Regions from separate parts of the Rhodopseudomonas telluris genome, predicted to be linked through region 3. Evidence: riboswitches for the same ligand, from Rfam matches in the RefSeq annotation. Region 3 holds a riboswitch; each other region holds the start of a gene.
What was found. Region 3 has a riboswitch for cobalamin ahead of ACFFJ6_RS10545 (TonB-dependent receptor). Riboswitches for the same ligand answer to the same signal wherever they lie in the genome.

Region 1 (10,578 bases), on a different contig from region 3:
ACCCCCACCCCCGCGCTGATGATCCAGGGCACCTGCTCCAATGCCGGCAAGTCGACGCTGGTGGCGGGGTTGTGCCGGGTGCTGGTGCGGCGGGGGCTGCGCGTGGCGCCGTTCAAGCCGCAGAACATGTCGAACAACGCCGCCGTCACCGTCGACGGCGGCGAGATCGGGCGGGCGCAGGCGGTGCAGGCACGCGCCGCACGACGCTCGCCGACCGTGCATATGAACCCGGTGCTGCTGAAGCCCGAGACCGACACCGGCGCGCAGGTGATCGTGCAGGGCCAGCGCTTCGGACGGCTCGGCGCGAAAAATTTCTTGGACAAGAAGGCGGCGCTGCTGCCGCACGTGCTCGACAGCTTCGCGCGGCTGGCGCGTGACGCCGACATCGTGCTGATCGAAGGCGCCGGCTCGCCGGCCGAGATCAATCTGCGCGCCGGCGACATCGCCAATATGGGCTTCGCGCAGGCCGCCAATGTGCCGGTGGTGATCGCCGGCGACATCGAACGCGGCGGCGTGATCGCCAGCCTCGCCGGCACGCATCTGGTGCTCGACGATAGCGAGCGCGCGCTGGTGCGCGGCTATCTGATCAACAAATTCCGCGGCGACGTCAGCCTGTTCGACAACGGCCTCGTCGCCATCACCGAGCTGACCGGTTGGCCTTCGCTCGGCGTGGTGCCGTGGCTGCCGTCGGCCGCACTGCTACCAGCCGAAGATGCCGTCGATCTCGATCGCGCCCGTGCCTCGGAAGCCAAGCGCATCATCGCCGTACCGATGCTGGCGCGCATCGCCAATTTCGACGACCTCGATCCGCTCGGCCTCGAGCCCGGCGTGAAGCTGGTGTTCGTGCCGCCCGGTTCGCCTATCCCGGCGGAGGCCGACGTGGTGATCATCCCGGGCAGCAAATCGACGCTGGGCGATCTCGCCTTCCTGCGCGCGCAGGGCTGGGACATCGATATCGCCGCGCATGTCCGCCGGGGCGGACATCTGCTCGGGCTGTGCGGCGGCTATCAGATGCTCGGCCGCACGATCGCCGACCCCGACGGCGTCGACGGCGCGCCCGGCACGGTCGATGGCCTCGGATTCCTTGACATCACGACGATCATGCAGGGCGACAAATCGACCACGCTGGTGAGCGGCACTCACAGCGCCACCGGCGCGCCGGTCGAAGGCTACGAGATCCACCTCGGCCGCACCGCCGGCGCCGACTGCGCCCGTCCCGTCGTCACCATCGCCGGCAGGCCCGACGGCGCGATCTCGGCTGATGGCCGCGTGCAAGGCACCTATCTGCACGGGCTGTTCACGGGCGACGCGTTTCGCAAGGCCTGGCTCGCCGGCCTCGGCATCGCGTCGCAACTCGCTTACGACTCACAGATAGAGAGCGCGCTCGACGCGCTGGCCGATCATCTCGAAGCGCATCTCGATATCGACGCGATGCTGGCGATCGCACGGACGCGTCACAGCACCAACGCGAGCGCCGCGTAGATCAGCGCCTGCAGCGCGCAGGCAGCGAACAGCAGGCGCAGCGCACGGCCGATATCAGCCGGCGTTGCCGAACTACGTCCCTCGGCATTGAGCGGCAGATCATCCACCACTTGCCCGCCATAGACCCGCGGCCCCGCCAGCGCCACGCCGAGCGCGCCGGCGGTCGCCGATTCCGGCCAGCCGGCATTCGGCGAGCGATGCTTGCTTGCGTCGCGGCGCATCACCGCGAAGGCCAGCTTGATCGATCCGCCCACCACCGGCGCCACTGCGGCGATCAGCAGACCTGATAATCGCGCCGGGATCAGATTCAGCACATCGTCGAGCCGCGCCGCCGCCCAGCCGAACGAGCGATGCGTCGGAGTCAGATGACCGATCATCGAGTCCGCGGTGTTGACCATCTTGTAGATCAGCAGACCCGGCAATCCGAACAGCGCCAGCCAGAACACCGGCGCCACCACGCCATCGGAAAAGTTCTCCGCGCAGGATTCGATCGCCGCGCGGCACACCCCCGCCTCGTCCAGCACCTGCGGATCGCGACCGACGATCAGCGACACCTTTTCCCGTGCCGCCTCGAGCCCGCCTTGGGCGAACGCATCGCGGACCCGGGCGACGTGCTCGTACAGACTCCGCTGCGCGATCAGCGTCGAGGCCAGTACGCCGAGCGCGATCCAGCTGCCCCAACTTTGCCTCAAGGGTACCTGCAGCAAAAAGCCGATCGCACCCGACAGCACGACGAGCAAAACCACCACCAGAATACCGGCCAGCTTCCGCCGCCCCTCGGACCACGTATCACGATTTAGCGTGCGATCGAGCCGGCCGATCAGCGCACCCATCAGCACGACCGGATGCGCCATCCGCTTCCACAGCCAGTTGGGGTCGCCGATCAGCGCGTCGATGAGCAGCGCGACCAGCACGATCAGCAAGGCATGAGTATCGATCAGCATGTCAGCGCTCCACGCGCGAGAGTTCGTCGGTGAGGCGATCGAGCGCATCGGCGAGCATCGGCCCACCGCACACCGTCAGCTTCTCGGCAATCGCGATGCGCTTCGACGCAGGATAGACCTTTTCCAGCGCGGGATGCAGCACGAAGGCGCGGCCTTCGTCCTCGGCGAAGTCGCTGTCTTCGGAAATCAGCAGATAATCCGGCTGCAACGCCACCACGGCTTCGAGGGTGGCGAAGCCGCCGTATTTGATGCCGAGCGCGCCAGCGGCATTGACGAGGCCGACTGTATTGAGCAGCGAGTTGATCAAACTATCGCTGCCCGACACCCAGCCACGTCGCTCCAGCGGCAACACACGAAACGGCTTGTCGGACGCGGCTTTCCGTGCACGCGCGACCGCGGCATCGATCCGCGCATTGGCGGCGTCGGCGCGGTCGGGATTGCCGACGAGGTCGCCCATCTTGCGGATCTGCGCCTTGACCTCGTCGAGCGTGCGGGCCGCGTCGAACGTGACGACACGCTGGCCCTGCTGCTGCAGCAGCTCGCGGGTCGCGCGTTTGGTGAAGCGGCCCATGACGATGATGTCCGGCTTCAGCATCAGCACGTCCTCGGCCTCGCCGGATAGTTTCGGGAAGCTGGCCGCTTGGCTCGCAAGAAACGACCGCGCTTCGTCGCGGGCATAAGGGCTGAGGCCGAGGATTTGCTCCGGATCGGCGAGCGTCATCAGCAGCTGATCGGTGCAGACATTGATCGAGGCGATGCGCGGCAACGGCGCGGCATGCGCAGCCCATGGCAGACCGGCCGCCAGCGACGCAACGACGACGAGCCCGCGCCACGCGCTCACATCAGACTCCCGCCCACGGCAGGATCACGCCGCTATCCTGATAGTCGGCCCGATAGGCGCTGACGCGGAACACTTGTTGGAGCACCTCGTCCGACAACGCCTCGTGCGGCGTTCCCTGTGCGGCGAGCCGCCCCGACGCCATCACCAGCACCGTATCGGCAAAGCGCGCGGCCAGACCGAGATCGTGCGTCACCACGATCACCAGCGTGCCGGCATCGGCGGCCTTGCGCAGCGTCTGCATCACGTCGAGTTGATAGCGCGGATCGAGCGAGGCCGTCGGCTCGTCGGCCAGCACCACCGGTGCTTCGACCGCCAGCACGCGCGCCAGCGCGACACGGCTACGCTCGCCGCCGGACAGTTCGGTGACGACGCGATCGGCAAACGGCGCGACGTCGGTCGCCGCCATCGCGCGCGCGACCGCGTCGGCATCCAAGGGCGACAACCGCGCCGGATCCGTGGCTCCGTGCGGGAAGCGACCGAGCGCGACGACGTCGCGCACCGGCAGCGGCCAATGCACCAGATGGCCCTGCGGCAGATATCCAAACCGCCGCGCGCGTTCGCGCAGCGGCAGCGCCGATAGCAAATCGCCAGCGATACGGACATCGCCCTCGGCCTCGATCAGCCCGGCCAGCGCACGCAGCAGCGTGGTCTTGCCGGCGCCATTGGGGCCGACCAGCGCCACCAGATGGCCTTTCGTCAGCTCGAGCGAGACGCCGTGCAGCACGGGGCGGCTGGACAGCGCGACGCGCAGATCGCGTGCGGTAAGAAAGGCGGTCATCCAAGCCCTCCGCCCAGCGACCGTCGTTCGCGCACGATCAGATACAGGAAGAACGGCACGCCGATGATCGAGGTCAGCACGCCGACCTTGATATCCGTGGTGGCTGGAATGATCCGCACCGCGATATCGGCGGCGAGCAGCAGCGCCGCGCCCGCGAGCGCGCTCGGGATCAGCAGCCGTGCCGGATCGTGGCCGATCAGCGGACGCACCAGATGCGGCGCCACCAGGCCGATGAAGCCGATCGTCCCCGACACCGAGACCGCGCCGCCGACACCGAGCGCGACGCCGATGATCACGATCAGCCGCAACCGCGCGACATCGACGCCGAGGCTCTGCGCGGTTTCCTCACCCAAGCTCAGCGCCCGGAAGGCCGCGCGTTGAGTCAGCAGCAGCGCCCCACCGACCACGATGAACGGCAGTGCCAGCATGACGTGGCGGAAACTGCGGTCTTCCAGCGAGCCGAGCAGCCAGAACGCGATCTCGAGACTGGCGAATGGATTACGCGACAGGTTCATCACCAGCGCAGTCGCAGCGCCGGCGAGGCTGGAGATCGCGAGACCTGCCAGGATCAGCAGCAACAGGCTGGCGCCGCGTCCTGCGACAGCGAGTAGCGCGAACACCGAGACGAACGCCATGCTGATCGCCGCGACCGGCAGCGCATAGGAGCGCACATCCGCCCAGCCCAGCGCGATGATCAGCACCGCGCCGAACGCCGCCGATTGCGGCGCGCCGAACAGCGATGGCGACGCCAGCGGATTGCGCAGCAGCCCCTGCAGCGCAGCGCCCGACAGCCCGAGGATCGCGCCGATCGCCAGCGCCAGGATGGCGCGGGGCAGCCGGATCTGCTGCACGATGATCTGCTGCACATCACCGCCGCGGCCGATCAGGCCGTCGATCACCGCGAGCGGCGACAGCTTCACCGGGCCGACGCCGAGCGAGCCGATCGCCAGCACGGCGACGACGAACAGCAACGCGGCGGTGACGACCGCCGCGCGCGAGGAGCGATGCGAAACGATGGCGATCAAACGCTCATTCCCGTGCGCCCGAGACGCGCGCGTCGAGCCGGTGATAGCCGTTCAGCCGATAGATGATGGTGGAGATGATCCAGCTGGCGACGAACAGCGCGACGATGCCGTAGCCGAGCGCGCCGAAATTCTCGTTGAGCTCGGTGATCCATTCCCAGAACGCGCCTTCGAGATGCAGCCGGCCGGCCAGCAGGCCGAGCGTCTCGATGCCGCCGATCACGATGGCGACCAGCACCGACACCGAGGTGATGGTCATGTTGTAGTACAGCTTGCGCACCGGATTGCGATAGGCCCAGCCATAGGCGCCGAGCATCAGCACGCCGTCGAGCGTATCGACCAGCGTCATGCCGGCAGCGAACAGCGCCGGGAAGATCAGGATCGACCAATGCGAGATGGTGCCCGCATTGTTGGCGGCGAGGCCGAACAGGCTGATCTCACTGGCGGTCTCGAAGCCGAGCGCGAACAGCAGGCCGATCGGATAGAGCTGCCAGCTCTTCGAGACGAAGCGAAACAGCGGCCGAAACAGCCGCGCCAGCCAGCCGCGCTGCTGCAGCAGATGATCGATGTCGTCATCGTGCACGACCTCGCCAGCCCGCACCTTTTTGAACGCGCGGTAGACGCCGCTCAGCACCGACAGATTGGCCAGAGCAATCGCGAACAGGAACAGCGCCGAGGCCGAGGTGCCGATGATGCCACCGATCTCGCGGTAGCCGGCGAACCGTTCGGTGAGCGAATTGGCCGCCACCGCGATCGCCAGCGACGCCACCAGCACCACGGTGGAGTGACCGAGAGCGAAGAAGAAGCCGACCGCGACCGGGCGTTTGCCCTCCTGCATCAGCTTGCGGGTGACGTTGTCGATCGCCGCGATGTGATCGGCGTCGAGCGCGTGGCGCAGGCCGAGGCTGTAGGCCAGCACGGCGGTGCCGATCAGCACCGGCTGGCCGGCGAAGGCGGTGAGGGCCCAGGCCCAGGCGGCGATATTGGCGATCACCAGGCCGCCGAGCACGGCGACCAGCCGGACGCGGAATCCGTCCGGACGAGCGACAGCGACTGTGGGAGGAGCGAGTATGTCTGACATGAGAGTCCCCGAACGGTGAGCAGCTTCCTGTCACCCATGCGGCGGACCGCCCCAGCCGCGCGCACCGCACGCTGGAAGATGACGTGGCTCAGGCCGGTCTCCTGGCTCGCGGGTCGTCGCAATCCCTCGCCTTCCCGGCCCTCGCTTGGGTCAGTGGCATGATGAAGGATCGCTCGCCGCCTACAGTTGCGGGCGCAGCGCCGGCTTGAGACACCCCAAAAGGCGTCTGCACCGGCTTCCCTGTGCCGGACGATTCCCGGCACACCTGAACGGAACGATCAAAGGCGGGCGGACCTGCTTTGTCAATCGCCGCCTTGGTCTGGGCGCGGTGGGGTCAGGCCGGCGTGCTGAGCTTGAGGCCGATCATGCCGGCAACGATCATCGACAGGCACAGCACGCGCAGCGCATTGGCGGGCTCGCCATACAGCGCCATGCCGACCACGATGCTGCCGGCGGCGCCGATGCCGGTCCACACCGCATAGGCGGTGCCGAACGGCAGCGACTTCAGCGCGATACTCATCAGGCCGAAGCTGGCGGCGATCGCCACCAGCGTGCCGAGCGCGGGCCAGAGCTTCGTGAAGCCGTCCGAGTGCTTTAGTCCTAGCGCCCAGACGATCTCCATCAGGCCCGCGGCAAGCAGCGCGAGCCACCCGGTCATGCAGGGCGTCGCGTCGGCAGCGTCAGCACCGCGGCCTGGGCGTAGCCGCGATACGGCCGGTCGAAGCTCAGTCCGGCGCCAGTGCGCACCGCGATCTGTGCCAGCGTCGCCTCGAGCTGATCGCGCGGGGTGACGCCGAACAGCGCCAGCCAATGCTGCAGCGCGTGGCGGGCGAAACCAGGCAACCCGGACTGATCGCCGAAATCGACGATATGCAATTGTCCGCCCGGCTTCAGGCTCGCGATCGCATGTTCGATCACCGCAACCCAATCCGGAATCATCGACAGGCTGTAGGAGATCATCACCCGATCGAACGCCACCGGCTGGCCAAACACGCCTTGCGCGGTGAAGTTAGTCGCATCGCCATGCGCCACCTTGGCTCGGCCATTGAGGCCAGCACGCGCGATGGCGCCGATCGCCGAGGTCAGCATCTCGGTCGAGACGTCGAAGCCGTAGAACCGCGCCTCGGGGTAGCGCAGGGCAGCGGCGACCAGATTGCGGCCGGTGCCGCAGCCGATTTCGAGCACATGGCCGCCGGCGGGCGGCGCCAGGCTGCTGATCAGCTCGTTGCGACCAAGAAGATAGTACCGACGGGTGATATCGTAGATGTGCCGCTGATAGCGATACATCCGGTTCATCCGCGTCGTCGCGTCGACCGGCCAGGACGGATCGACTGTGAGTTCAGACCGGACCATCGTCATGGAATGCACCCTCGCGCAGGTGGAATCGTCCGCTCTCCATCCGATTTTGCGACGACAGGGTGATGACAGCCGGCAGTTCCAGGACCTGTTTCAACTCCTGCTCCAGACCTGCCGACTGTCGCAAAACTGCATTGCTACGCGGCTATTCTCGACCGATGACCGAGTCGAGGACGGTATGAATACGCAGCAACTCATCGCGGACGCGGTCCGCAACAGCAAGGATCGCAGCGAGTCAACGATCTGGGACCGACTGTTTTCGATCTGGTTCCGACGGCTGGTCTACACCCAGATCTGGGAAGACCCCGAGGCGGATCTTGCTGCGCTGCAACTGCCGATCGGCTCCACCATCGTGACAATATCGTCGGGCGGCTGTAACGCGCTGTCCTACCTCACCGCCAAGCCGGCGCAGGTGTTCGCGGTCGATCTCAACGAGGCGCATCTGGCGCTGCTGAAGTTGAAGCTCGCAGGGCTGCGCGCGCTGCCGGACTACGACCAGTTCTGGCGCTTCTTCGGCGAAGGCGAAGCCGACGACAACGCCGACCTGTATCGCCAGCGCCTGCGGCCGCAACTCGACCGCGATGCGCGCAGCTACTGGGACGAACGCGACTTCCGCGGCCGGCCGCGCTATCGTTACTTCACCGACGGCTTCTATCGGCACGGCGCGCTCGGCAGCTTCATCGGCTTCGCGCATCTGCTGGCGAAATTCGCCAAGATCGACCTGAAGGCGCTTCTCGAAGCGGCGCCGGATTCGTTGGAGCGGCAGGATGCGTTGCAGCGCGTCGACCGACTGTTCCATTCGGGATTCGCGCGGCTGTTGACACGCACGCCGGCGCTGCTGTTCAGCCTCGGCATTCCGCCGCAGCAGCGCGACCTGCTCGGCGGCAATCAGCCGCTCAACGAAGTGCTGCATCAGCGCCTGCTGCGCCTGATCAACGTCTATCCGAACGAGACCAATTACTTCGCCTGGCAGGCGCTGAGCCGGCGCTATCCGGGCCCCGGTGACGATTGCCTTCCGCTGTATCTGCAGCGCAGCCGCTACGCGCGGATGCGCTCCGGCGCCGGGCTGATCATTCCGGTGCACGAAAACCTGCGTGTCTTTCTCGAAAGCCTGCCGGCCCGACAGATCGACGCCGTCGTGCTGCTGGACTCGCAGGACTGGATGGCGCCCGAGGAAATCCGCGCGCTGTGGGACGCGATCGATCGGTCCGGCAAGGATTCGGTGCGGGTGATCTTCCGCACCGCCGGAGCGGAGTCACCGCTCGAGACCGAAGCCTTGTCGCCGCTGCAGCAGGTCTGGCACCGCGACGCGGAACGCAGCGCGATCGGCTTCGACCGCGACCGCTCGGGCATCTACGGCGGCTTCCATTGCTACGCACGCCGGTCCGCGAGTGTCGCCTGACCGCCGCGGACATGACCCGAAAGAGGCACCCGGTTTGATTCAGCTCAATCCGGAACTGTCATAATCGGCTACTTAGATACCTGACGATGCTTGGCGCGATGCTATTGTTCGTTGCGCGCGGGGCTTCGTCTCTCCCCTGACTGGCCCCGCACTTCCGATGCCGCAATCGGGAGGCGGGGTTTTATCTACGAGACGTCGCGCAGCGCGCGCCGTCCGCCGTTCCCGCCGACCTTGCCGGCGGCCGCCCATTGGGGCAAAAGTCCCTCCTCTTCAAGAATTTCCGAGGGACGGACTTGATCGACAAGCTCGAGCTGCTGCTTGCGCTCGCCAAGGAACGGCATTTCGGCCGCGCCGCCGAAGCCTGCGGCGTAACCCAGCCGACGATGTCGACCAGCATCAAGCAACTCGAGGAGATCCTCGGCGTCATGCTGGTGCAGCGTGGCTCGCGCTTTCTCGGTTTCACCCCGGAAGGCGAGCGCACGCTGGAATGGGCCCGTCGCATCGTCGGCGACGCCCGTGCGATGCGCCAGGACATCGGCGCGTTGAAGGGCGAGCTGTCGGGCGAGTTGCGGATCGCCGCGATCCCGACCGTGCTCGGCATGGTGGCGCAACTGACCACGCCGTTCCGCGCGCGGCATCCCAATGTGCGCTTCAGCATCCTGTCCTGCACGTCTTCGGAGGTCCTCGGCCTGCTCGAGAACCTCGAGGCCGACGCGGGGCTGACCTACATCGAGAACGAGCCACTCGGCAAAGTCCGCAGCGTTCCACTGTATCAGGAGAGCTACCGGCTGATCACCTCGCCGGACGGCCTGTTCGGCGATCGCGAGCAAGTGACTTGGCAAGAAGTCGGCCAGGTTCCGCTGTGCCTGCTGACGCCGAACATGCAGAACCGCCGCATTATCGACCGCGCGCTGCGCGCCGCCGGCACCATCGCGCATCCGACGCTGACGTCGAATTCGATCATCGTCCTCTATACTCACGTGAAAACCGGCCGCTGGGCCAGCGTCATGCCGGCCAAGCTCGCCGAAACGCTGGGCCTCGGCGACGGCGTTCGCACCATCCCGATCATCGATCCGGTGGTGTCCTACAGCATTGGCCTGGTCGTGCCGCCGCGGGAGCCCTACACGCCGCTGGTTGCAGCGTTGATGCAGGTGGCGCGGGAAGTCGCACCCTCGCTCGAGAGCGATGTCTGAGGGTTCCGTCCCCTCTCTCGATACCGTTTCCTTATCGCAGCATGCGACAGCTTTATTGATTCCTTGAACGATTCTTATTTTCATCGGTCCCGAACAAAGCCGGGAAGAAACGCCGATGCGCCATGAAGCTTGGGATCCAACACGCGCGAGCGAGATCATCGCCGCGCTGGCGCACAAGGAAGGACCGACGCTGGTCATCCTGCATGCCTTGCAGGAGGCGTTCGGCTATGTGCCGGAGGCGGCCGTGCCGATGGTGGCGCAGGCGCTGAACCTGTCGCGCGCCGAGGTGCATGGCGTGCTCACCTTCTATCCCGACTTCCGCCGCGAGCCGCCGGGCCGGCACGTGCTGAAGTTGTGCCGCGCCGAAGCGTGCCAGGCCGCGGGCGGCGATGCGCTGGCGGTGCATGCGGAAACGCGGCTCGGCGTCGCGTTCGGCGGCACTTGCGCGGATGGCTCGGTGACCCTGGAGCCGGTGTATT
Region 2 (10,578 bases), on a different contig from region 3:
GCCGAGACCTCGTATATCGGGCGGCTCGGCACCGAAGCGCTGGCGGCGATCGCCTTGGTGTTTCCGTTCGCGATGCTGACGCAGATGATGTCGGCCGGCGCGATGGGCGGCGGCGTCTCCTCGGCGGTCAGCCGCGCGCTCGGCGCAGGCGATCGCGCGCGCGCCGAAGCGCTGGCGCTGCACGCTGTGATCATCGGACTGTGCGGCGGCCTGTTGTTCACGCTGATCATGCAGCTGTTCGGCCGCTCGCTGTTCATGCTGCTCGGCGGCCGCGGCGACGTGCTCGAACAGGCGTGCAGCTATTCGGTCGTGCTGTTTTCCGGCGCGGTGTCGATCTGGCTGGTCAACACGCTGGCCTCGGTGCTGCGCGGCACCGGCGACATGGTGCTGCCCTCCGCGACGCTGCTGGTGGTCGCGGTGCTGCAGATCGCGATCGGCGGCACGTTCGGCCTCGGCCTGTTCGGCATGCCGCGGCTCGGCATGCCGGGCGTCGCATCGGGGCAACTCGTCGCGTTCTCGCTCGGCACGCTGTTCCTGCTGATCTACATGGCGAGCGGCCGCGCGCGCGTGAGGCTGCGCGCCGGATCCTTCGTGTTCGAGCGGCGGATGTTTCTCGACATCCTCAAGGTCGGTGCGATGGCCTGCCTCGCGCCGCTGCAATCGGTGCTGACCATCCTGATCTTCACCAAGATCCTGGCGACCTACGGCACTGCGACGCTGGCCGGCTACGGCATCGGCTCGCGTCTGGAATTCCTGCTGATCCCGATCGCGTTCGCGGTCGGCGTCGCCTCGATCCCGATGGTCGGCATGGCGGTCGGCGCCGGCCAGGTGGCGCGCGCACGGCGCGTGGCGTGGACCTCGGGCGCCGCGTCGGCGCTGATCCTCGGGGTGATCGGCCTGGTGCTGGCGATTTATCCGGCGCTGTGGGTGTCGCTGTTCACCGCCGATCCCGCGGTGACCGCAGCGGCGCATTCCTACTTCCACTGGGCGGGGCCGGCCTTCCCGTTCTTCGGTCTCGGCGTGACACTGTACTTCGCCTCGCAGGGCGCCGCGAAAGTCGGCGGCCCGGTGCTCGCCGCGAGCGCGCGGCTGATGCTGGTGGCGATCGGCGGCACCGCGCTGATGATCAGCGGCGCGCCGTCGTGGACGCTGTTCGCCCTGGTGACGGCGGCGATGGTGGTTTACGGGCTGGGCACCGTGACGGCGATTCATCTGACACGCTGGGTCAAATGAATCCTGCGGACCTCCGTATCTTGTGTCTGTTTGTGTCCGTCATGCCTTTGCCACGAATCCGGCTCCTCTGCTAAGGCATGCGCTGCACCGCACCGACGCGACGTGCTGCGCACTGGACGATGCCTGGAGGATAGATGACCACCCGATCCGCACTCTTCGCCGCTGCATTGCTCGCTGCGCTGGCGCCTGCCGCTGCGCTCGCGCAATCAGCGCCCGGCCCGCAGGGCACCTGGCTGACTCAGGCCGGCGACGCCAAGGTGCGTATCAAGAGCTGTGGCCCGGCCCTGTGCGGCACGATCATCTGGCTGAAGCAGCCGATCGATCCCAACACCGGCAAGCCGCAGGTCGACGACAAGAACCCGGATCCGGCCCGCGCCTCACGCCCGGTGATCGGGCTGCAGATCTTCGGCGACATGCGGCCGGTGTCGCAGGGCAAATGGTCGGGCCACATCTACAACGCCGACGACGGCAAGACCTACGAGGCCAACCTGTCGCACACAGGCCCGACCTCGCTGCATGTCGAGGGCTGCGTCGGCTCGCTGTGCGGCGGCGAGAACTGGACCTTCGAGGGACGCTGACGATCGGCGGCGCGCCTCACGCGCGCATCGCCTTCAGCGCCACCGCCGCGGCGGCATAGCCGCCGCCTGCGCCGTCGACGAAATGCACATGATCGCTGCGCGCCGCCGACGGCGTGAAGCAGGTCATCATCGCCGCGTCCTGGCGAAACACGCCGTAACGGGCGATGCCCGCGGCGGCGGCCTCCGCCAGCCGCTGCTCCAGCGCGTCGGCGACATCGGGCGGACAATCCAGGATCATCCGCAATCCGTCGTCGTATTTGCGGAAGTCGGAATTCTCCGGCACCTGCGCCATATAGGTTTGCGGCACGAAGCCTCGGAAGCTGATGCCGAACCGCATGATCACATAGACGAACAGCGTCCAGAGCAGAACGCCGACGCGGCGCAGCAGCAACGGACCGCCGCCGGCTGCCCGCGCTTCCAGCTCGAAGCCCGCGGGTGGCCATCGCATCGTCGGCCCCTGAGACGGCACGGGCCGGCCGGCGTCGGGACTGCGCTCGGTCAGGGCCACCACCTGTTCGACCAGCGCGCGAAACGCCGCGCTGTCGGCGCTGACGGTGGGCACCAGCAGCAGCGTCAGGATCACGCCGTGGGCCGCCGGGATCGTCTCGAACCGGCACGACAAACCACTGAGATCGGGCATCGTCCCGGCAGGAGCCGGATCGATCAGGAATTCGCCGCGTTTCATCGCGGCTTCCGCCCAGCCGAGACCGCCGCCCGCAAACATCGCGTAGCGAACATGCGGCGACGGCGCGAACCGCGCGATGCGGACGTCGAGCCCGCGATCCCGGATCGTTGCGACCGGCACCAACGCGATGCGCAGCGTCAGCTCGAGTTCGTCGCGGACCCAGGCGGCCGCGGCCGCCATCGCATCACGGGCCACGGCGAGATCGTGCGGCGCGACCGCGAAGCTCGCGCCGTCGCCGCCGAACACAAACGGAAAATCGCGACCCTGCAGCGCGTTGGCAATCGCCGCGATCACCGAGGCGCCCGCCATGTTGACGGCCTTGTAGCGCTGCGCGGCGATGGCCCCGGTGGAATTGACGATGTCGGCCGTCCCGACCACCCAATCGTCGGGCACCGAGGCGTAAAGCGCCGGGTCCATCAGGTTGGCGAACCCGGAGAACACCGGCACGCGGTCGTAGAACGAGTCGCTGTTCGCCACGGTCATAAACGCAAGCTCCAGTCGATGCCGCACAGATACGGCGTCGCCGGCCGCCGGTTTGCGTGGAAGCGGCCTCGGCCGCGATCAGTCACCTTTGGCGCAAAGCCCGAACATGGCCGTCACCGATCCCCGCACGCAACGCGTCAGGGTGATGTCGGTGTACAGGCCGTAGGCGAAAACCGCCAAGGCGAGCAGGACGATGATGCCGAGCGATTTCAAGCGATCCAGTTCCCTCTGCACGGCGGCCCGATCCGATGCCGGACGCCGCGTGGCCGATCCTCTCACAGCTTTGGCGGCGACTTAGAGCAGAATCGCGGCATGCCGATCAACCGCTTCGCATCCGGGCGCTCCTAAAATGCGCCGGCGGCGCGCTCGCCCGGCGCCGTTGCACCTTCGTCTGAACGCGCGCCCGACGGTGGCAACTAATGTTGCGCCGGGCGGTGCCGCGTGCTCTTGTGCGGCATCTTCGGTGCCCTTTCTCGAAAGGGTGAAACGGGAATGCGGTGAGGCGAGCGATCGCCGAGGCCGCGGCTGCCCCCGCAACTGTAAGCGGATCGTCTCCGATCACACCAGCCACTGCGGCCATTCTCCGGCCTCGGGAAGGCGATCGGGACAACATTCGCGAGCCAGGAGACCGGCCGGAGATCTGCGCAATGCCATTCGACGGTGGGTCGAAGAAGGACGTTCCGATGCCGCATCCGCTTCCGACGTAGTCCGTCCCCACAACAGCCGCGCCTGATCGCCGACCTCTGCGCATGCGCGCGCGGTGGCGCGACGCGATCTGCCGCTGGGCCGTGTCGCCCGCTCCGCATCCGAACGATCTTGCCTCGACGAATTCGTACCATGCACGCTCCCCTCGACCATTTCGCGACCTTGGCGGTCTCCGCCGTCGACAACTCGCTTGAACCCACGCTCCGCGCCCGGATCGACGGCAAGGCCAAGCCGCCGGGCTCGCTCGGCCGGCTGGAGGACCTCGCCGTCCAGCTCGGGCTGATCTGGCACCCGGCGCCGCCGCGCACCGATCGTGCGATGGTGTTCGTGTTCGCCGGCGATCACGGCCTCGCCGAAGACCACGTCTCGCCCTACCCGGCGAGCGTCACGCAGGCGATGGTCGCGGCCTATCTGGCGGGCTGTGCCGGCATGAACGTACTGGCGAAAGCCGCCGCGACCGAAGTGTGTGTGGTCGACGCCGGCATTGCGGCGGATGTGCCACCGCATCCCGGACTGATCGACCGCAAGATCGGCTACGGCACGCGCAATGCCAGTCGTGAGCCCGCGATGAGCATCGACGACGCCCGCCGCGCGCTCAGCGCCTCGATCGCACTGGTGTCCGACGCGATCGACGGCGGCATCGATATCGTGGCGATCGGCGAAATGGGCATCGGCAACACCACGTCGGCGGCGCTGATCGCGCATCGCCTCACCGGCACGCCGATCGGCGATTGCGTCGGCCGCGGCGCGGGGCTCGACGACGCTGGCGTCTTGCACAAGCGCGCCATCGCGCAAAAGGCGGCCGCGCGCACGGCAGCGAGCGCGCCGCTCGAGGTGCTGGCCGAATTCGGCGGCTACGAGATCGCCATGATGGCCGGCGCTGTGCTGGCCGCCGCGGCCAAGCGCCGGCCGGTGGTGATCGACGGCTTCATCGCCAGCGCCGCCGCGCTGGTCGCGGTGCGGCTGCATCCGGCCGCGCGGGCCTATTGCGTGTTCTCGCATCGCTCGGCCGAGCGCGGCCATGCCGTACTGCTGGAGGCGATGGCGGCGACGCCCTATCTCGATCTCGGCTTCCGGCTCGGCGAAGGCACCGGCGCGCTGATGGCGATCCCGCTGGTGCGGGCGGCCGCCGGCATTCTGACCGAGCTGGCGGACTTGTCCGACGTGCTGGCCGGCCGCCTTGGACAGACGCAGTGACGCCCGCACTCCGCCCGTTTTTCAACGCGCTGCAATTCATGACGATCCTGCCAGCGCCGCGCGCCGCGCAGTTCGACGATGGCTGGCTGCTCCCCGCCGCCAAGTACTTTCCTCTAGTCGGCGCGCTGATCGGCCTCTTCTGCGGCGGCGTGCTGATCGCGACGTCGGCGATCTGGTCGGGGCTGGTGCCGGCCGTGTTGTCGGTGATCGCCGGCGTGGCGCTCACCGGCGCGCTGCATGAGGACGGCATTGCCGACAGCGCGGATGGGCTGTTCGGCGGCCGCACGCGCGAGCAGCGGCTGACGATTATCAAGGACAGCCGGATCGGCAATTACGGCGCCGTCACACTGATCGCCAGCCTGATCATTCGCATCGCCGCGCTGGCGACACTGCCGCCCTGGGTCGGCGCCGCCGCGCTGGTCGCCAGCCACAGCCTCGGCCGCGCCGGTATCCTGGCCGCGATGTCGATGCTGCCTTATGCGGGCAATGTCGCGACCGCGAAGCTGAACTATCCGGACCAACGACTCGATCCGGCGAAGGCCATCGTCGCCATGCTGCTGACGCTGCTCGGGCTGGCGTGGCTGATCGCCGCCGAACCCGGCGCCGCCGCCTGCGGACTGATCGGCGCCGTCGCGCTGGGCGCATTGCCCGCGCTGGCCGCCGCACGGCTGATCGGCGGCTATGTCGGCGACGTCCTCGGCGCGACAGAACAACTCACGCAGATCGGCTTGCTGCTTGGCGTCGCGGCGCTAGCCGGCCATGGTTAGTTGCACACGCCATCCCCAACGTCATTCCGGGGCGCGCGCCCTTGGCGCGCGAACCCGGAATCTCTGCTCATCACGAAGCAATAGGACTTCCCGCCGATGCGCAAACTTCTCCTGATCGGCATGGGCCCCGGCGATCCCAACTACCTGACGCTGCAGGCCGTCGAGGCGCTGAACCGCGCCAGCGTGTTCTTCCTGCCCGACAAGGGCGCCGAGAAGGCCGAACTGAAAACCGCGCGCGAAGAGATCTGCCGACGTTTCATCAAGTCTCCGGACACCCGCTTCGTCAGCATCGACATCCCGCAGCGCGCACCGGCCGGCGATGACTATCGCGCGGTGGTCGACGACTGGCACGCCCGCATCGCCGCGCGCTACGAAGCGCTGCTGACGAGCGAACTCGCGGACGGCGCGTGCGGTGCGTTTCTGGTGTGGGGCGATCCGTCGCTCTACGACAGCACGCTGCGCATCCTCGATCGCCTGCGCGCGCAGGGGCTGGCGATCGACTACGAGATCATCCCCGGCATCACCGCCGTGCAGGCGCTGGCGGCGCGGCACCGCATCGCGCTCAACCGCATCGGCGAGCCGATCACCATCACCACCGGCCGCAAACTCGCGGCTGGTTTGCCGATCGATGCCGACAGCACCGTGGTGATGCTCGACGGCGACGAGACCTTCGCCAAGATCGACCCCGCCGACCTCGAGATCTACTGGGCCGCCAATCTCGGCCTCGCCGACGAAGTCCTGATCTCCGGCCCGCTCAAGGACGTCGCCGCCGACATCAGCCGCACCCGGCGGCAGGTGCGCGAGGCGAAGGGGTGGGTGATGGACATCTATCTGCTGCGCAGGGGCGGCAAGGCCAAAGCGTAAGGCGCAAAAAAGAACCCCGGCCGCTGAGGACCGGGGTTCAATTTGGTTGCGGGGATAGGATTTGAACCTATGACCTTCAGGTTATGAGCCTGACGAGCTACCGGGCTGCTCCACCCCGCGTTAAACCTTTGCGCTTTCTTCAGAAAACCGAAGACCATCAACGCCCAAGAGCGTCGATCGATCCTCCCGGAAGCTTCCTGAGAAGGGGCCCGGGGCAGTGCCCGGGGCGCGAGGGGTGTCTAGCAACGCACGGGGGATTTGGGAAGCCCCGCGACGCAGATTTTCAAGATTATATGACGGCCGGAACCGGATGCGGTTGCGGGCGGACCGTGTCCCTGCAAGACTTCGTCAAAATCGGCCTAAAACATCAACATCGGCCGAAACGGGAGCGCACCATGGACCAGCCGTTGACCGGCTTCGGGGCCAATGCCCTGCACGACAGCTTTCACCGCATGTTCGATCGCTCCCGCGACGAGGCGCCCGCGACACTGGAGCTGCGACTCGATCGGCTGGCGCGGCTGCGCAGCCTGCTGACGGACAACGAGAAGCGATTCGAGCAGGCAATTTCATCTGATTTCGGCCATCGCTGCGCGGTCGAAACGCTGATCGCCGAGACGCTCAGTCTGCTCGGCGACATCAAGCACACCGCCAAGCACGTCAAACGCTGGATGACGCCGCGCAAGGTGAAGACCGAGTTGCAGTTCTGGCCGGGACAGAACCGGCTGATCCCGCAGCCGCTCGGCGTGGTCGGCATCATCGCGCCGTGGAATTACCCGCTGCAGCTCACCATCGCGCCGGCGATCGGGGCGCTGGCGGCGGGCAACCGGGTGATGATCAAGCCGAGCGAATTGTCGCCGGCGTTCTCGGCCTTGCTGCAGGAGACCGTCGCGGCGAAATTCGACGCCGACGAGATGGTGGTGACCGGGATCGAGGACGGCATCGCCGAGGCGTTCGCGCGGCTGCCGTTCGACCATCTGATGTTCACCGGCTCGACCCGCGTCGGCCGCATCGTCGCCGAGGCCGCCGGCCGCAATCTGACGCCCGTCACACTAGAGCTCGGCGGCAAGTCGCCGACCATCGTCGACCGCTCCGCCGATCTCGACGAGGTCGCGCCGCGGATCGCCTATGCCAAGCTGATGAATGCCGGCCAGACCTGCATCGCGCCGGACTACGTGCTGGCGCCGCGCGACCAGGTCGAGCCGCTGGCGGAGAAGATCCGCGCCGCGATGGCCCGGATGTTCGGCAGCGATCCGGCCAACGCCGACTACACCTCGATCGTCGCCGACCGGCATTATGCGCGGCTGAAGGGGCTGGTCGACGACGCCGCCGCGCAGGGCGCGACGCTGCTGCAGCCCGCCTCAGCCGACGATGCGGCGTGGAGCAGCCGTCGCAAGTTTCCGCCGACGCTGGTGCTGGGCGCCACGTCCGACATGAAGATCATGCAGGAAGAAATCTTCGGCCCGCTGCTGCCGATCCTCGGCACCGACGATGCGGCGGAGACCATCCGCTTCATCAACGGCCGCGACCGGCCGCTGGCGCTGTACTGGTTCGGTACCGATGAGGCCGCACGCGACGAGGTGCTGGCCCGCACCGTCTCGGGCGGCGTGACCATCAACGACTGCCTGGTGCACTTCGCGCAGCAGAACCAGCCGATGGGCGGCGTCGGCGCCTCAGGCACCGGCGCGTATCACGGCGAATGGGGCTTCAACACCTTCAGCCAGCTCAAGCCGGTGTTCTATCGCTCGCCTTACAACCGCTTCGCCGATCTCTACCCGCCCTACGGCGGCAAGATCGCACGGCTGTCGAAAGTGCTGCGATGGCTGTCCTGATCTGACGATGGAACGACCAGCGACCGGACGCAGAGCCGGCGCGGACAACAAACAAGAATAATCCAGGAGGAAACGATGACGGAGACCTATGACTTTGTCGTGGTCGGCGGCGGCTCGGGCGGCTGCGCGGTGGCCGGACGGCTGTCGGAAGATCCCGGCACGTCGGTGGCGCTGCTCGAGGCCGGCGGGCCCGGCGACAATTGGGTGGTGAAGACGCCCTACGCGCTGTCGCTGATGGTGCCGAGCAAGCTCAACAACTGGCATTTCGAAACGGTGCCGCAGCCGGGGCTCAACGGCCGCATCGGCTATCAGCCGCGCGGCAAGGCGCTCGGCGGCTCCTCGGCCATCAACGCCATGGTGTATATCCGCGGCCACAAATGGGACTACGACCACTGGGCCGAACTCGGCGCCGACGGCTGGTCCTATGCGGACGTGCTGCCCTACTTCAAGCGCTCCGAGAACAACGCCGAATTCAACGGCGCGTATCACGGCCAGAGCGGGCCGCTGCATGTGAACCGGCTGCGCACCGACAATCCAGTGCACGAGATCTTCCTGCAGGCGGCGCGCGAGGCACAGTTCCGGGTGCGCGACGATTTCAACGGCGAGGAGCAGGAAGGCCTCGGCCTGTATCAGCTCACGCAACACGAGGGCGAACGCTGGAGCGCCGCGCGCGCGTACGTGCATCCGCATATGGCGACGCGGCCGAACCTGCGGGTCGAGACCGGCGCGCAGGCGACGCGGATTCTGTTCGAGGGCGGCCGCGCGGTCGGCGTCGAATTCCGCAAGGACAACGAGACCCGGCAGGTGCGTGCGCGCCGCGAAGTGATCCTTGCCTCCGGCGCGTTCCAGACGCCGCAATTACTCCAATTGTCGGGCGTCGGCGACGGCGAAATGCTGCAGCGGCACGGGATTGCGACCGTGCATCACCTGCCCGGCGTCGGCCAGAATTTGCAGGACCATCCGGACTTCATCTTCGCCTATCAGTCCGACGCGCCCTACTTCACCGGCACCAGCTTCACCGGCATCGGCCGGCTGCTCTCCACCATCGGCCAGTATCGCCGCGAGGGGCGCGGCCCGCTCGCGACCAACTTCGCCGAATGCGGCGGCTTCCTGAAGACGCGGCCGGATCTCGACGTGCCGGACATCCAGCTGCATTTCGGCATGGCGATGGTCGACGATCACGGCCGCAAGCGGCACTGGGGCACGGGCTTCTCGTGCCATGTCTGCCTGCTGCGCCCGAAGAGCCGCGGCAGCGTCGGGCTGACCAGCGCCGATCCGCTGGCGGCACCGCGGATCGATCCGAATTTCTTCGGCGAGGCGGACGATCTCGAGGCGATGGTGGCCGGCTACAAGACGACGCAGCGGCTGATGGAGACGCCGGCGCTACGTGCGCTGCAGCAGAAGGACCTGTTCACCGCGAATGTGCGCACCGACGACGACATCCGCGCCATCCTGCGCGCCCGCGTCGACACCGTGTATCACCCTGTCGGCACCTGCAAGATGGGCGCGGCGAACGATCCCACCGCCGTCGTCGACCCGCACCTCAAGGTCCGCGGCCTCGAAGCCCTCCGCATCGTGGATGCCTCGGTGATGCCGACCCTGATCGGCGGCAACACCAACGCCCCGACCATCATGATCGGCGAGAAGGCGGCGGATTTGATCAGGGGGGAGATGCGTTAGCACCGCCCTCTCCCCGTCATTCCGGGGCGCGAGCGCAGCTCGCGAGCCCGGAATCCATACTCCCTGCGGCCTGGTGTTGACGCCACGCGGTCGTCGACTGTGGTCAGCCGAGAGCGCAGGGGTTATGGATTCCGGGTTCGCGCTGCGCGCGCCCCGGAATGACGGGGCGAGGGGCTGTGCTCGTGAGCTTCAGCCACTCGAGCCGCTCTGCGTTACGTGGTATCAGGCCTGATGATGGAAGCCACAAGTACATCCTCATGGTGAGGAGGCGCGCAGCGCCGTCTCGAACCATGCGCCACCGGCGCTGCGTGGCCCCATCCTTCGAGACGCCCGGCTTCGCCGGGCTCCTCAGGATGAGGACTCAGTGCTTCTGCAAAGGCCGGATTGCTTCAATCAATCGATGAAGCGTTCTACTAACTACCCCAGCAAGAACCCGCCATCCACCGTCACCACGCTCCCGGTCATATAGCGCGAGGCGTTCGACGACAGCAGCAGGATGGCGCCGTCGAGGTCGGATTCGTGGCCGACGCGGCGTTGGGGGATGCTCTTGAGGAGTT
Region 3 (10,578 bases):
AAGCCTCCGTCTTGCCCGGGCTTGTCCCGGGCATCCACGTCTTACAGTTCAGTGGCAAGAAAGGCGTGGATGGCCGGGACGAGCCCGGCCATGACGTGGTGGGGTCGTCGTTGAACTACTTAGTCACCGAGACTTCGTGGCTAAGCTTACTGGCTCGGCCCGTCGGTGTTGTACACTTCGCCTTCCGGCACCCAGCTCTTGCCGTCGAATTTGGCGATCTGCATCTGGGTGTAGGGGGCGTAGCGGTCGGGGCGGGTGGAGATCTTGATGCCCGGCAGCAGCAGCGGCGCTTCGGTCGGCTTGATGTTGGTGGCCTGCTTCAGCAGGTTGTCGCGCGTGAGATTGTCGCCGCAGGCTTCGAGCACCTTCACGGTCATATAGGCCGAGATGTAGCCGGTGACGGTGGAACCGTCGGCGATGTCGCCTTTCGGGTACCACTTGGTGAGGAATTCCTTGAACTCCTTGACGTCGGCGTCATTCTCGAACCGCGGATCGGTCGGCGTCTTGGCCGCCAGCGCGGTGAGCAGGCCGGTCGAGGCTTCCTTGCCGGCGGGTTCGAGTACGCCCTTGATCGAGCTCGAAACGCTGACCACGAAGTTCAGCGGCTTCCAGTTCAGCTCGTGGACCTTGCGGATCGCCTGCGCGCCGAACTTCGGCGTCGCCATGGTGAACAGCGTGTCGGCGCCCGAGGCCTTCAGGGCGACGATCTGCGAGTCGACGGTCGGATCGCTGACTTCGTAGGTGACCTCCTTGACGATCATCGTCTTGGCCTTGTCGCCGAGACCGTCCTTGAGGCCCTTGACGTAATCCTTGCCGGCGTCGTCGTTCTGCGAGAACACGCCGAGCTTGGCATCGGGCTTGTTCTTGAGCAGGTACTTCGCGAAGATCATGCCCTCCATCTGGTAAGGCGGGTAGAGCTGCGTGGTCCACGGGAAGTTCTTCGGATCGTCCCACTTCGCCGCGCCGGTCGAGATGAACAGCTGCGGCACCTTCTTGCCGTTGAGATATTTCTGGATCGCCGTGTTGGTCGGCGTACCGATGGTGCCGATGATCGCCAGCACCTCGTCCTGCTCGACCAGCCGCCGCGTCTGCTCCACCGTCTTGGGCGGCGAGTAGGCGTCGTCGAGGCTGATCATCTTGATCTTGCGGCCATTGACGCCGCCTTTTGCGTTGATCATGGCGTAGTACGCGTCTTCGACGTGGCCCTGTACGCCATAGGCCGAGGCCGGGCCGCTATACGGCATGGTCTGGCCGATCTTGATTTCGCTGTCGGTGACGCCGGGGCCGTATTGCTTCTGGGCGAAGGCGGGCTGAGCCGCTGCGACGGCGAACAAGCCGGCCGCGAGCAGGCTGAGGCGGGTGGTCATGGCACTTCCTCTCTTTGGTTGAAGCCGCACTCTGCGGTGCGGGCTGTCGTGATCGTCCGCGCGTCCGATTAGGCGCACGCGGCGATCGGCCGACGCTCTCACGCGGCCGCCATGAGTTCAAATCATTTGAATCCAAATTGCACGCCGCAGCGCGGCGCGAAGGTCGACGACGCGTCGGAGAATTCATCGCGGCGGAATAAGCGTGAGCCGAACCAGCTGATCTGCGGATATTTCGGCTACTTTGCCGGCAGGCATCGGGTGCCTGCCGCACAACGTCGCACCCGGCGATCCGTCAGGGCGGATCGCAGACGCGCTTAGAGATCGCGCTGCTCGTCGTCGCGGTCACGCTCCGGCGCGCAGATGTCGCCGCTGTCGTAGAGATCGTCGTCCGGCAGCCGCGCGGACACCGGCTTGGCGGCCGCGACTTCTTTCGTCGTCGCGGCGACCTTGTCCTTGCGGACCTTTTTGGGCTTGATCTTCTGCCACCCGATCATCGTCTTGGATCCCGTCAGCACGGGGCCGAAACGCGCCGTGGCGCGGTTCGGGTCCGTTGTCGTCCTGTCGCGGCCATTTGGCCACCGAAACAGTTGCAATCTAGCCCATGATCAGCGGCTACCGGCCGCATTTTGCACAAGGCAGCATCGCGCCGCCCGCGGGGCGGAGGGCGCGGGCATTTCAGGTGCGGTGGCCGCCCTTCTGCTGTTCGGCCAGCCAGTCCGACAGCGCGCGCGGCGTCGGTTCTGCCGACTTGCCGGCAGCCGTGCGCGTGCCGGCGGTCTTGCCGGTGCCGGCCTTGGCGCGCTTGGTCTTGGTCGGAGCGCGCTGCGGTTCGGCGGCCTCGCGCGCCAGACGCAACGCCCTCAGCCGGGCCATGTTGTCGAGAGTCGCCTTCGCAGCGGCCTCGCGTTCAGCGCGGCCGCTGTCGGTCTCCTGTGCGGCTGCGCCAGAGCGTGCAGCGGGGCGGGAATTTTCGTCGTTCGTCATTCGTCCACGTCGATTGTCTTCGGGGAATTGGGAAGCGCGGGGTGTAGCAAGAAAAAAGGCCCCGGGACAGCTTTTGCTGCCGGGGCCTGTCATGCACGATAGTCGGTGTGGCGCGACGTGATGTCCGGTCAGAAGGTCACGCCAGCCTTGGCCAGATAGGTTCGGCCCGGCAGCGGATACGCGCCGTAACGGCCGGGCGTGAAAGTGCTGGCCACCGCGTAATCGTAATATTGCGCGTTGAACAGATTGATCACGCTCAGCGACCAGAAGAAGTGGTCGACTTCGCCGCTCAGCTTGACATCGACGGTGCCGTTGGCCGGGATCTTGACCTGGCCGTTGGCATTGTCGTTGTCCATGAAGCGGCTGCTCCAAACCCGCGCGGTGGCATCGAACACGACGTATTTCTGCCAGACGTTCCAGGTCACGCCGGCATTCGCCGTATAGCGCGACACCAGCGGCACGTCGTTGCCGGAGAGCGGGCCCTCGCGGAACGTCGCCCGCGTATAGGCTGCGCCGCTGCGCAGCAGCAAATTGTCGCTGATCCGCACCGACGAGCTGGTCTCGGCCCCGGTGCGACGCGTCGGATCGAGGTTGGTGTTGTAGAAGTTCACCGGGTCGTAGCGGATCTCGTTGGTCAGATCCATGTTGTAGACGCTGGTCTGCATCTCGAACGGGCCGGACTTGATCCGGAAGCCGCCTTCGACGTCGACCGAGGTCTGGGTCTTCAGCGCGAAGGTGCCCGGAATCGGATTGAAGAACGCATCATAAGACGGACCCGAGGCGACGCGCTCGTCGACATTCGGCGTGCGGAACGCGCGCGCTCCGCGGGCGAACACGCTGAACACGTCGTTGAAGCGATGCTCGAGGCCGACATGCAGCGCATGCTGGGTCTCGGTGCTGTTCAGCGGCTGCGCCTGCGCTTCGCCGAAATAGCCCGGCGCCAGCGGATTGAGCCGGTCGGCGGCGTCGACCTTCACGCTCTGCACCCGGCCGCCATACGAGAAGTCGGTGCTCGGCAGCACGGCGATGGTCTGCTGCCAATAACCGGCCAGCGTCTTCTGCGACAGATTGTAGACGTGCACCGGCGGCGTGCCGCGATACTGGCCGCGGTCGGAATCATAGGTCGCGTCGTAATAGTCGAGGCCCGTGAGGATCTTCGACGGCAGGCCGAAGAACGCGTTCTTGATGCTAAGCCGCGGCGTGATCGACCAGGTCTGGAGATGCGCGTCGAACCAGCTCGCGTTGAAGCTCTGCAGCGGCACGTCGCCGAAATAGCCGGCCTGTTGCCGCTTGTCGCGGACGCCGCCATCGACGATCAGCTCGGCGCCGTCCCACAGCGATTTGGTGAAGCCGGCGGTGAGGTTGGCGCCCTGCTTGTCGGCGAAGTTGAACGGCGTGCTGGTGCCGCTGCGGTCGGTCTGCAGCTGGTTGACGCCGATCGAGGGATCGACGATCCGCGAGCCGGGCAGACCGAGACGCTGGTTGTCGCCGGAGATGTTGAGGAACGCGCTGAGATCGCCGGTGGTGTAGCGCAGTTCGCCGATCGCGTTGTTCTGTTCCAGCGCGTTGTTGGAGCGGTAGCCGTCGGAGCGGACGCCGTTGGCGAACGCAGAGGTCGACCACGGCCCGGAATTGAACGCCGCCGACACCGCGGCGAGTCGCTGGTTGAATGAGCCGACGCCGCCTTCGGCGCGGAACGTCGCGGGCGGGCCGCCGGTGCCGCTCTTGGTGACGATGTTGATGACGCCGCCGACCGCGTTGTCGCCGTACAGCACGGCGCCGCTGCCGCCGCGGGTGATCTCGATGCGCTCGATCGACTGCAGCGGGATGCTCGACAGGTCGACGCCCTGCAGGTCGAGGTCGTTGAGGCGGCGGCCGTTGATCAGGAACAGCGTGTTCGAGGTCGCGGTGGCGCCGAAGCCGCGCAAATCGACCGACGAGCCGGTGCCGTTGACGCCGCCATACAGCGACGTGGTCTGCACGCCGGGCGTCTGCGCGATGATGTCCTGCACGGTCTGCGCCGGCGAATGCGCGATGTCGTCGGCGGTGATCACTGTGCTCGAGGTGCCGACGATCGCGTCGGAGGTGCGCGTCGCGGTGACGTTGATGGCGGGCAGCATGTCCTGCGCGGCCGCAGGCGCGAGCGTGGCGAACAGGCTGGAAGCCAGGATGGTGGAGCACAGCAGCGCGCGCGTGCGCGGTGCAGCGGAGTGAGAAGACGGCATGGATAACCTCGGCCGGACGTTCAGTGGCACGTCACAGCGAACGAGGGATCACCATGCTTGCGCGGGTGAAACCAATGCCTGCAATTCCCGACCGGCACTCTCGCGTGTGACCACGAATGACGGCAGGTCTCCTGGCTCGCGGGTGATATCTTCCGTCGCCTTCCCAGGGCCGAGGTCCCAGTGGCATTCCGACAGAAGTCGAACCGCTTACAGTTGCGGGAACAGCTGCGGCCTGAGAGCGTGAAGCTCCGCACCGCATTCCCTTTTCATCCTCGTGAGAGGAACCGTCACATTCAACTAGAAGTATCGGACGGCGTGGAGTCAATTCGCCGTTGGCGGTGGCCGGCCCGGTTGCTGCGCTCGCCGGTGGGATTGTCCGCGGCTGTTGCTTGCGAGTAACAATGCGGCTTGATCCAGCTCAACAAGGCGCGGTGACGATGGCGGACTATGTGGTCGAATTCGGCAAGGACGGTCGGCCTGTCGAATCCGATGGGCGGCTCGATGCCGCCGCGTTTCATCGCAATCAGCAGGCGATCCGCGATGTGCTCGCGCGCCTGCTGCACGGCGTCGCGGGCGACGTGTTGGAGGCCGGCAGCGGCACCGGCCAGCATGTGGTCGCCTTCGCGCGTCAACATCCCGAGATCGTCTGGTGGCCGAGCGACATCCATCCGCAGCATCTGAGCAGCATCGCCGCATGGCGCGCGCACTCCGGGCTCGCCAATATCCGGGAGCCGCGGCGGATCGATCTGTCCGATCCGGCATGGCCCGCCGGGATGGTGAGCGACGGCGATCCCGCCTCGCTCGCCGCGACGTTCAGCGCCAATGTGGTGCACATCGCACCGTGGCCGGTGGCGCAGGGGCTGTTCGCCGGCGCGGCCCGGCTGTTGCGGCCGGACGGCCAACTCATCCTCTACGGCCCGTTCAAGCAGGACGGCCAGCACACCGCGCCGAGCAATGCGGCGTTCGACGCCAGCCTGCGCGCCGCCAATCCCGATTGGGGCGTGCGCGATGTCGGCGAGCTGGAGCAGCTCGGCGCGGAGCACGGCCTGCGCCTGACCGAGATCATCGCGATGCCGGCCAACAATCTCATCCTGGGCTTCGCCCGCAGCGGCGAAAGCGGAAGGCCGCGCATAGGTTAGCCGCGCCTGCGGCAGTTGATCGCAGACCGTCGCCGCCTATGATGCCGGCCGATTCCACGGCCCGGCGATGCACCGGCCGGATGAAGGGCGAAACACCCGATGGTTGACGCGACCGCGACCTGCGAGATTTCCGACGACGCGCGGGCGCGCTCCAACGTCTGGCGGCTCGCCGCCGCGCAGGCGCTGACCGGCGCCAATGCGGCGGTGATCTTCGCCACCGGTGCGATCATCGGCGCGCAGCTGGCGCCGAGCGTCGCGCTCGCCACCGTGCCGATCTCGATGTACGTGGTCGGCCTCGCGGCCGGCACGCTGCCGACCGGCGCGATCGCGCGCCGCTATGGCCGCCGCGCCTCGTTCATGATCGGCGCCGGCTGCGGCGCGGCTGCCGGTGCGCTCGGTGCGCTGGCCATTCTGTACGGCTCGTTCGCGCTGTTCTGCGTCGCGACCTTCCTCGGCGGGCTGTATGGCGCGGTGGCGCAATCCTATCGGTTCGCCGCCGCCGATGGCGCCAGCGCCGACTATCGCCCGAAGGCGGTGTCGTGGGTGATGGCCGGCGGCGTGTTCGCCGGCGTACTCGGTCCGCAGCTGGTGCAGTGGACCATGGAGATCTGGCAGCCTTATCTGTTCGCCTTCAGCTACGTGGTGCAGGCCGCGGTGGCGCTGATCGCCATGGCGGTGCTGTGGAGCGTCGATGCGCCGAAGCCGCAGCCGGCCGATCTCGCCGGCGGCCGGCCGCTGCTACAGATCGTGCGGCAGCCGCGCTTCATCGCCGCGGCGCTGTGCGGCGTCATCGCCTATCCGATGATGAATCTGGTGATGACCTCGGCGCCGCTGGCAATGCAGATGTGCGGCTTGCCGGTCAGCGATTCGAACTTCGGCCTGCAATGGCACATCGTGGCGATGTACGCGCCGAGTTTCGTCACCGGCTCGCTGATCGCCAGGTTCGGCGCGCCGCGCGTGGTCGCGCTGGGGCTGGTGCTGGAAGCGGCGGGCGCCTCGATCGGCATCATGGGCATCTCCGCCCCGCATTTCTGGGCGACCCTGTTCGTCATCGGCGTCGGCTGGAACTTCGCCTTCGTCGGCGCCTCCGCGCTGGTGCTGGAGACGCATCAGCCGAGCGAGAAGAACAAGGTGCAGGCGTTCAACGATTTCCTGGTGTTCGGCATGATGGCGCTGGGCTCGTTCTCGTCGGGGCAACTGCTGGCGAACTATGGCTGGACCACCGTCAATCTCACGGTGTTCCCGCCGGTGCTGCTCGGCCTCATCGTGCTGGCAATCAGCGGCTGGGCGAAATCGCGCAAGCCAATCGCCGCGCAAGCCGTCGAACTCGCCGACCGGGGCGTCTGACTGCGACAACTAAACGACCCGGCCGCAAAGCGCCGGCGAGGGGGAAACGATGGCGCGCTGCGCGATGTTGGCTGATCGCCCGCGATGACCGGATCGATCCCCGACGAGACCTCGATCCGCTATGAGGGCTGGCGCATCGTCGCGGTGTGTTTCGCGGTCGCGACCTTCAGCTGGGCCCTCGGCTTCTACGGCCAGTCGGTGTATCTCGCCGAGCTGCAGCGCCTGCACGGCTGGCCGGCGTCGCTGATCTCGACCGCGACGACGTTCTTCTATCTCGGCGGTGCGCTGCTGGTCGCCTTCGTGGGCGACGCGATCCGCCGCGTCGGACCGAAGACCTGCCTGCTCGGCGGTCTCGCGGCGACCGCGCTCGGCACCGCGCTGCTCGGTCGTATCGATGCGCCCTGGCAGCTCTACGGCATCTACGTGCTGCTGGCGATCGGCTGGGCCGGCACCAGCCTCGGCGCGATCACCAGCACGCTCGGGCTGTGGTTCGACAAGCGCCGCGGCATGGCGATCAGCCTGGCGCTGAACGGCGCCAGCTTCGGCGGCATCGCCGGCGTGCCATTGCTGGTGCTGGCGATCGGCCATCTCGGTTTCGCCGGCGCGACGCTGGCGGCGGCGCTGGCGTCGCTGCTGCTGATCGCACCGCTGGTGATGGTGTTCGTCGGACGTCCGCCATTGCATCATGCGAGCCACGCAGGAGCGGGCGCCGTGCAGGCGCTGTCGTCGGGTGCGATCCGGCGCCACGCGCTGCGTGACACCAACTTCCTGATCGTCACCATCGCGTTCGCGCTGGTGCTGTTCGCGCAGGTGGGCTTCATCGTTCACGTCATCGCGTATCTGGATCCGCTGATCGGCCGCGAGCGCGCCGCCGCCGCGGTGTCGCTGCTGACCATAATGGCGGTGGTCGGCCGCGTCCTGATGTCGGCGGTGATCGACCGCATCGACCAGCGGCTCGCCTCCGCGCTGTCCTTCGCCAGCCAGGCTGTGGCGCTGACGATCCTGTTGCTGATACGCGAGCCCGCCTTGATGCTGGCTGCCTGCGCGCTGTTCGGCTTCTCGGTCGGCAATCTGATCACGCTGCCGGCGCTGATCGTGCAGCGCGAATTCACGCCCGGCTCGTTCGGCGTCCTGGTCAGCCTCAACACCGCCATCAACCAGGTCACCTACGCGTTCGGCCCGGGCGTGGTCGGCCTGCTCCGCGATCTGTCTGGCAGCTACACGCTGCCATTCGCCGTCTGCATCCTGCTGGAGCTGATCGCCGCGGCGCTGATTTTGGTGCGAGAACGGAAGTAACGACTTCTCCCCGTCATTCCGGGCGCTCACGCAGTGAGCGAGCCCGGAATCCATACCCCCTGGACTCGCGGTTAAGCACGCCGGGGAGACGCCGCATGTTTCACCACGTGCCGCAGGGGTTATGGATTCCGGGTTCGCGCTGCGCGCGCCCCGGAATGACTTGGGGAGGGGTGGTGCTAGGCTTCGCGTGAGCGAAGTAAGTCCTCGATGTCCAGCCGCCGCGTGAACATCGCCAGTTTGCCGTCGGCCGTCTTCGGCCACTCCGCCTCTGGCCGGTCGCGATACAGTTCGACGCCGTTCTGGTCGGGGTCGCGCAGATACAGCGCCTCGCTGACGCCGTGGTCGCTGGCGCCGTCGAGCGCGATGCCGGCGGTCAGCACGCGGTGCAGCGCATCGGCCAGCGCCGCGCGGGTCGGATACAGGATCGCGGTGTGAAACAGCCCGGTCGTGCCGGGCGGCGGCGGGCTGCCGCCTTTGCTCTCCCAGGTGTTGAGGCCGATGTGATGGTGATAGCCGCCGGCCGAGATGAACGCCGCCTGATCGCCCATCCGCTGCATCAGCTGAAAGCCGAGCACGCCGCAATAGAACCCGAGCGCACGCTCGAGATCGGCGACCTTGAGATGGACGTGGCCGATTCGTGTGCCGGTCGGAATGGGAGAGGCTTCCGTCATGTTGGTCCTCCATCAAGTCTGCGTGCCCCGGACGCTGCGCAGCCGCCGCTTCAGCGGCGTGGTGCGCTGCAGATCCGGGGCCCCGGTGCTATGCAACTCAGTAAACCGGGGTCCCGGATCTGCGAAGCGGCACTGCGTGCCGCATCGCGTCCGGGACACGGATTAGGTCAGCTCCGGCACCTCGCCATCCGGCAGCGGAAACTCGTAGGTGTTCAGTGTCATCGATACCATCGTGTAGTAGCCGCACAGGCCGATCACTTCGACCAGGCCGCGCTCGCCGAGCACTCGCATCGCCTCGTCGTAGAGCGGCTTCGGCAGGCCCTTGGCCTCGTGCAGCGCGCGGGCGACGTCGTAGATCACCTGCTGCTTCGGCTCGCTGATGGCCGGGGTCCGGCGATCGCGGATCGCCTCGATGATGGCCGGATCGAGTCCGCCGTCGAGCGCCATCTTCTTGTGCGCGTACCATTCGAACTGCGCGGTCCAGTGCCGCGCCGTCACCAGGATGGCGAGTTCGGACTCCGCCGCGGTGAGCGAGGTGTCGTAGCGCAGGAAGGCGCCGAGCCGTGTCGCGTGCCGCGCCATCTCCGGACTCGCCAGCCACGCCATCATCGGCGGCGGCGGGGTGCCGCGCTTGCTGGCGATCGACTCTTTATAGATGGCGCGCTGATCGTCGCTCATCTCGGCCGGCGTGGGCAGCTTCAGGCGCATGGCGTTTCCTTCGTGGTGAGGCGACGCATAGCCCAGCGCGCCGCGTTGAATTTCGGGATGCGAAACGTGACGGGTTTGCGGGCGAAACGCCAGAGCGCGCGGCGCATGGCGCTGCGCAACACGGATATTGAATTTCGCCCGGCGACCGCTAAGGTCCGGCCCAATCAAATGCAACGCGGGCGTCAAGTCCGCCCCGGTGGATGGGAGCCCCGATGACCGACACCTCCGATCTCGAACAATTCCGCAGCGAAACCCGCGCCTGGCTCGAGGCCAATTGCCCGCCGGAAATGCGCAAGCCGATGCAGGGCGACGAGGACAATTTCTGGGGCGGCCGCAACGCCAAATTCGCTTCGGACGCGCAGAAGGTCTGGTTCGAGCGGATGCGCGACAAGGGCTGGACCGTGCCGGACTGGCCGACCCAGTACGGTGGCGGCGGGCTTGACGGCGCGCGCCACAAGATCCTGCGCGAGGAAATGGCTGCGATCGGCGCGCGGCCGCCGCTCTCGAGCTTCGGCATCTGGATGCTCGGGCCGGCGCTGTTGAAGTACGGCAACGAGGCGCAGAAGGCCGAGCATCTGCCCAAGATTGCGCGCGGCGAAATCCGCTGGTGCCAGGGCTATTCCGAGCCGAACGCCGGCTCGGACCTCGCCTCGCTGCAGACCCGCGCGGTGCCGGACGGCGACGACTTCATCATCAACGGCTCGAAGATCTGGACCTCCTACGCCAACTACGCGGACTGGATCTTCTGCCTGGTGCGCACCGACGCGTCGGCCAAGAAGCACGACGGCATCAGCTTCATCCTGTTCGACATGACGTCGAAGGGCGTGACCACCAAGCCGAT

Region 1: linked by a shared signal. The riboswitch ahead of ACFFJ6_RS00320 (HoxN/HupN/NixA family nickel/cobalt transporter) and the one ahead of ACFFJ6_RS10545 (TonB-dependent receptor) in region 3 are both predicted to bind cobalamin.
Region 2: linked by a shared signal. The riboswitch ahead of cobT (nicotinate-nucleotide--dimethylbenzimidazole phosphoribosyltransferase) and the one ahead of ACFFJ6_RS10545 (TonB-dependent receptor) in region 3 are both predicted to bind cobalamin.

What each region holds. Positions count from the first base shown of each region.
Region 1 covers NZ_JBHLWM010000001.1:61,041-71,618, reverse strand. The annotation lists gene ACFFJ6_RS00345 (cobyric acid synthase) at 1-1,482, shown strand, start outside; gene cbiB (adenosylcobinamide-phosphate synthase CbiB) at 1,455-2,426, opposite strand; gene ACFFJ6_RS00335 (ABC transporter substrate-binding protein) at 2,428-3,267, opposite strand; gene ACFFJ6_RS00330 (ABC transporter ATP-binding protein) at 3,269-4,045, opposite strand; gene ACFFJ6_RS00325 (FecCD family ABC transporter permease) at 4,042-5,067, opposite strand; gene ACFFJ6_RS00320 (HoxN/HupN/NixA family nickel/cobalt transporter) at 5,075-6,148, opposite strand; cobalamin riboswitch at 6,223-6,432, opposite strand; gene ACFFJ6_RS00315 (DMT family transporter) at 6,483-6,806, opposite strand; gene ACFFJ6_RS00310 (class I SAM-dependent methyltransferase) at 6,803-7,507, opposite strand; gene ACFFJ6_RS00305 (BtaA family protein) at 7,683-8,906, shown strand; gene ACFFJ6_RS00300 (LysR family transcriptional regulator) at 9,200-10,099, shown strand; gene ACFFJ6_RS00295 (formate dehydrogenase subunit gamma) at 10,215-10,578, shown strand, end outside.
Region 2 covers NZ_JBHLWM010000001.1:1,191,545-1,202,122, reverse strand. The annotation lists gene ACFFJ6_RS05490 (MATE family efflux transporter) at 1-1,233, shown strand, start outside; gene ACFFJ6_RS05485 (DUF2147 domain-containing protein) at 1,368-1,811, shown strand; gene ACFFJ6_RS05480 (DUF3095 domain-containing protein) at 1,828-2,979, opposite strand; gene ACFFJ6_RS05475 (hypothetical protein) at 3,058-3,213, opposite strand; cobalamin riboswitch at 3,424-3,630, shown strand; gene cobT (nicotinate-nucleotide--dimethylbenzimidazole phosphoribosyltransferase) at 3,817-4,881, shown strand; gene cobS (adenosylcobinamide-GDP ribazoletransferase) at 4,878-5,648, shown strand; gene cobF (precorrin-6A synthase (deacetylating)) at 5,745-6,512, shown strand; tRNA gene ACFFJ6_RS05455 (tRNA-Met) at 6,556-6,632, opposite strand; gene ACFFJ6_RS05450 (coniferyl aldehyde dehydrogenase) at 6,908-8,341, shown strand; gene ACFFJ6_RS05445 (GMC family oxidoreductase) at 8,417-10,021, shown strand; gene ACFFJ6_RS05440 (glucose 1-dehydrogenase) at 10,439-10,578, opposite strand, start outside.
Region 3 covers NZ_JBHLWM010000004.1:136,257-146,834, forward strand. The annotation lists gene ACFFJ6_RS10530 (ABC transporter substrate-binding protein) at 147-1,367, opposite strand; gene ACFFJ6_RS10535 (hypothetical protein) at 1,682-1,861, opposite strand; gene ACFFJ6_RS10540 (hypothetical protein) at 2,043-2,351, opposite strand; gene ACFFJ6_RS10545 (TonB-dependent receptor) at 2,480-4,576, opposite strand; cobalamin riboswitch at 4,681-4,880, opposite strand; gene ACFFJ6_RS10550 (DUF938 domain-containing protein) at 5,014-5,715, shown strand; gene ACFFJ6_RS10555 (MFS transporter) at 5,815-7,062, shown strand; gene ACFFJ6_RS10560 (MFS transporter) at 7,147-8,358, shown strand; gene ACFFJ6_RS10565 (VOC family protein) at 8,535-9,029, opposite strand; gene ACFFJ6_RS10570 (carboxymuconolactone decarboxylase family protein) at 9,192-9,737, opposite strand; gene ACFFJ6_RS10575 (acyl-CoA dehydrogenase family protein) at 9,950-10,578, shown strand, end outside.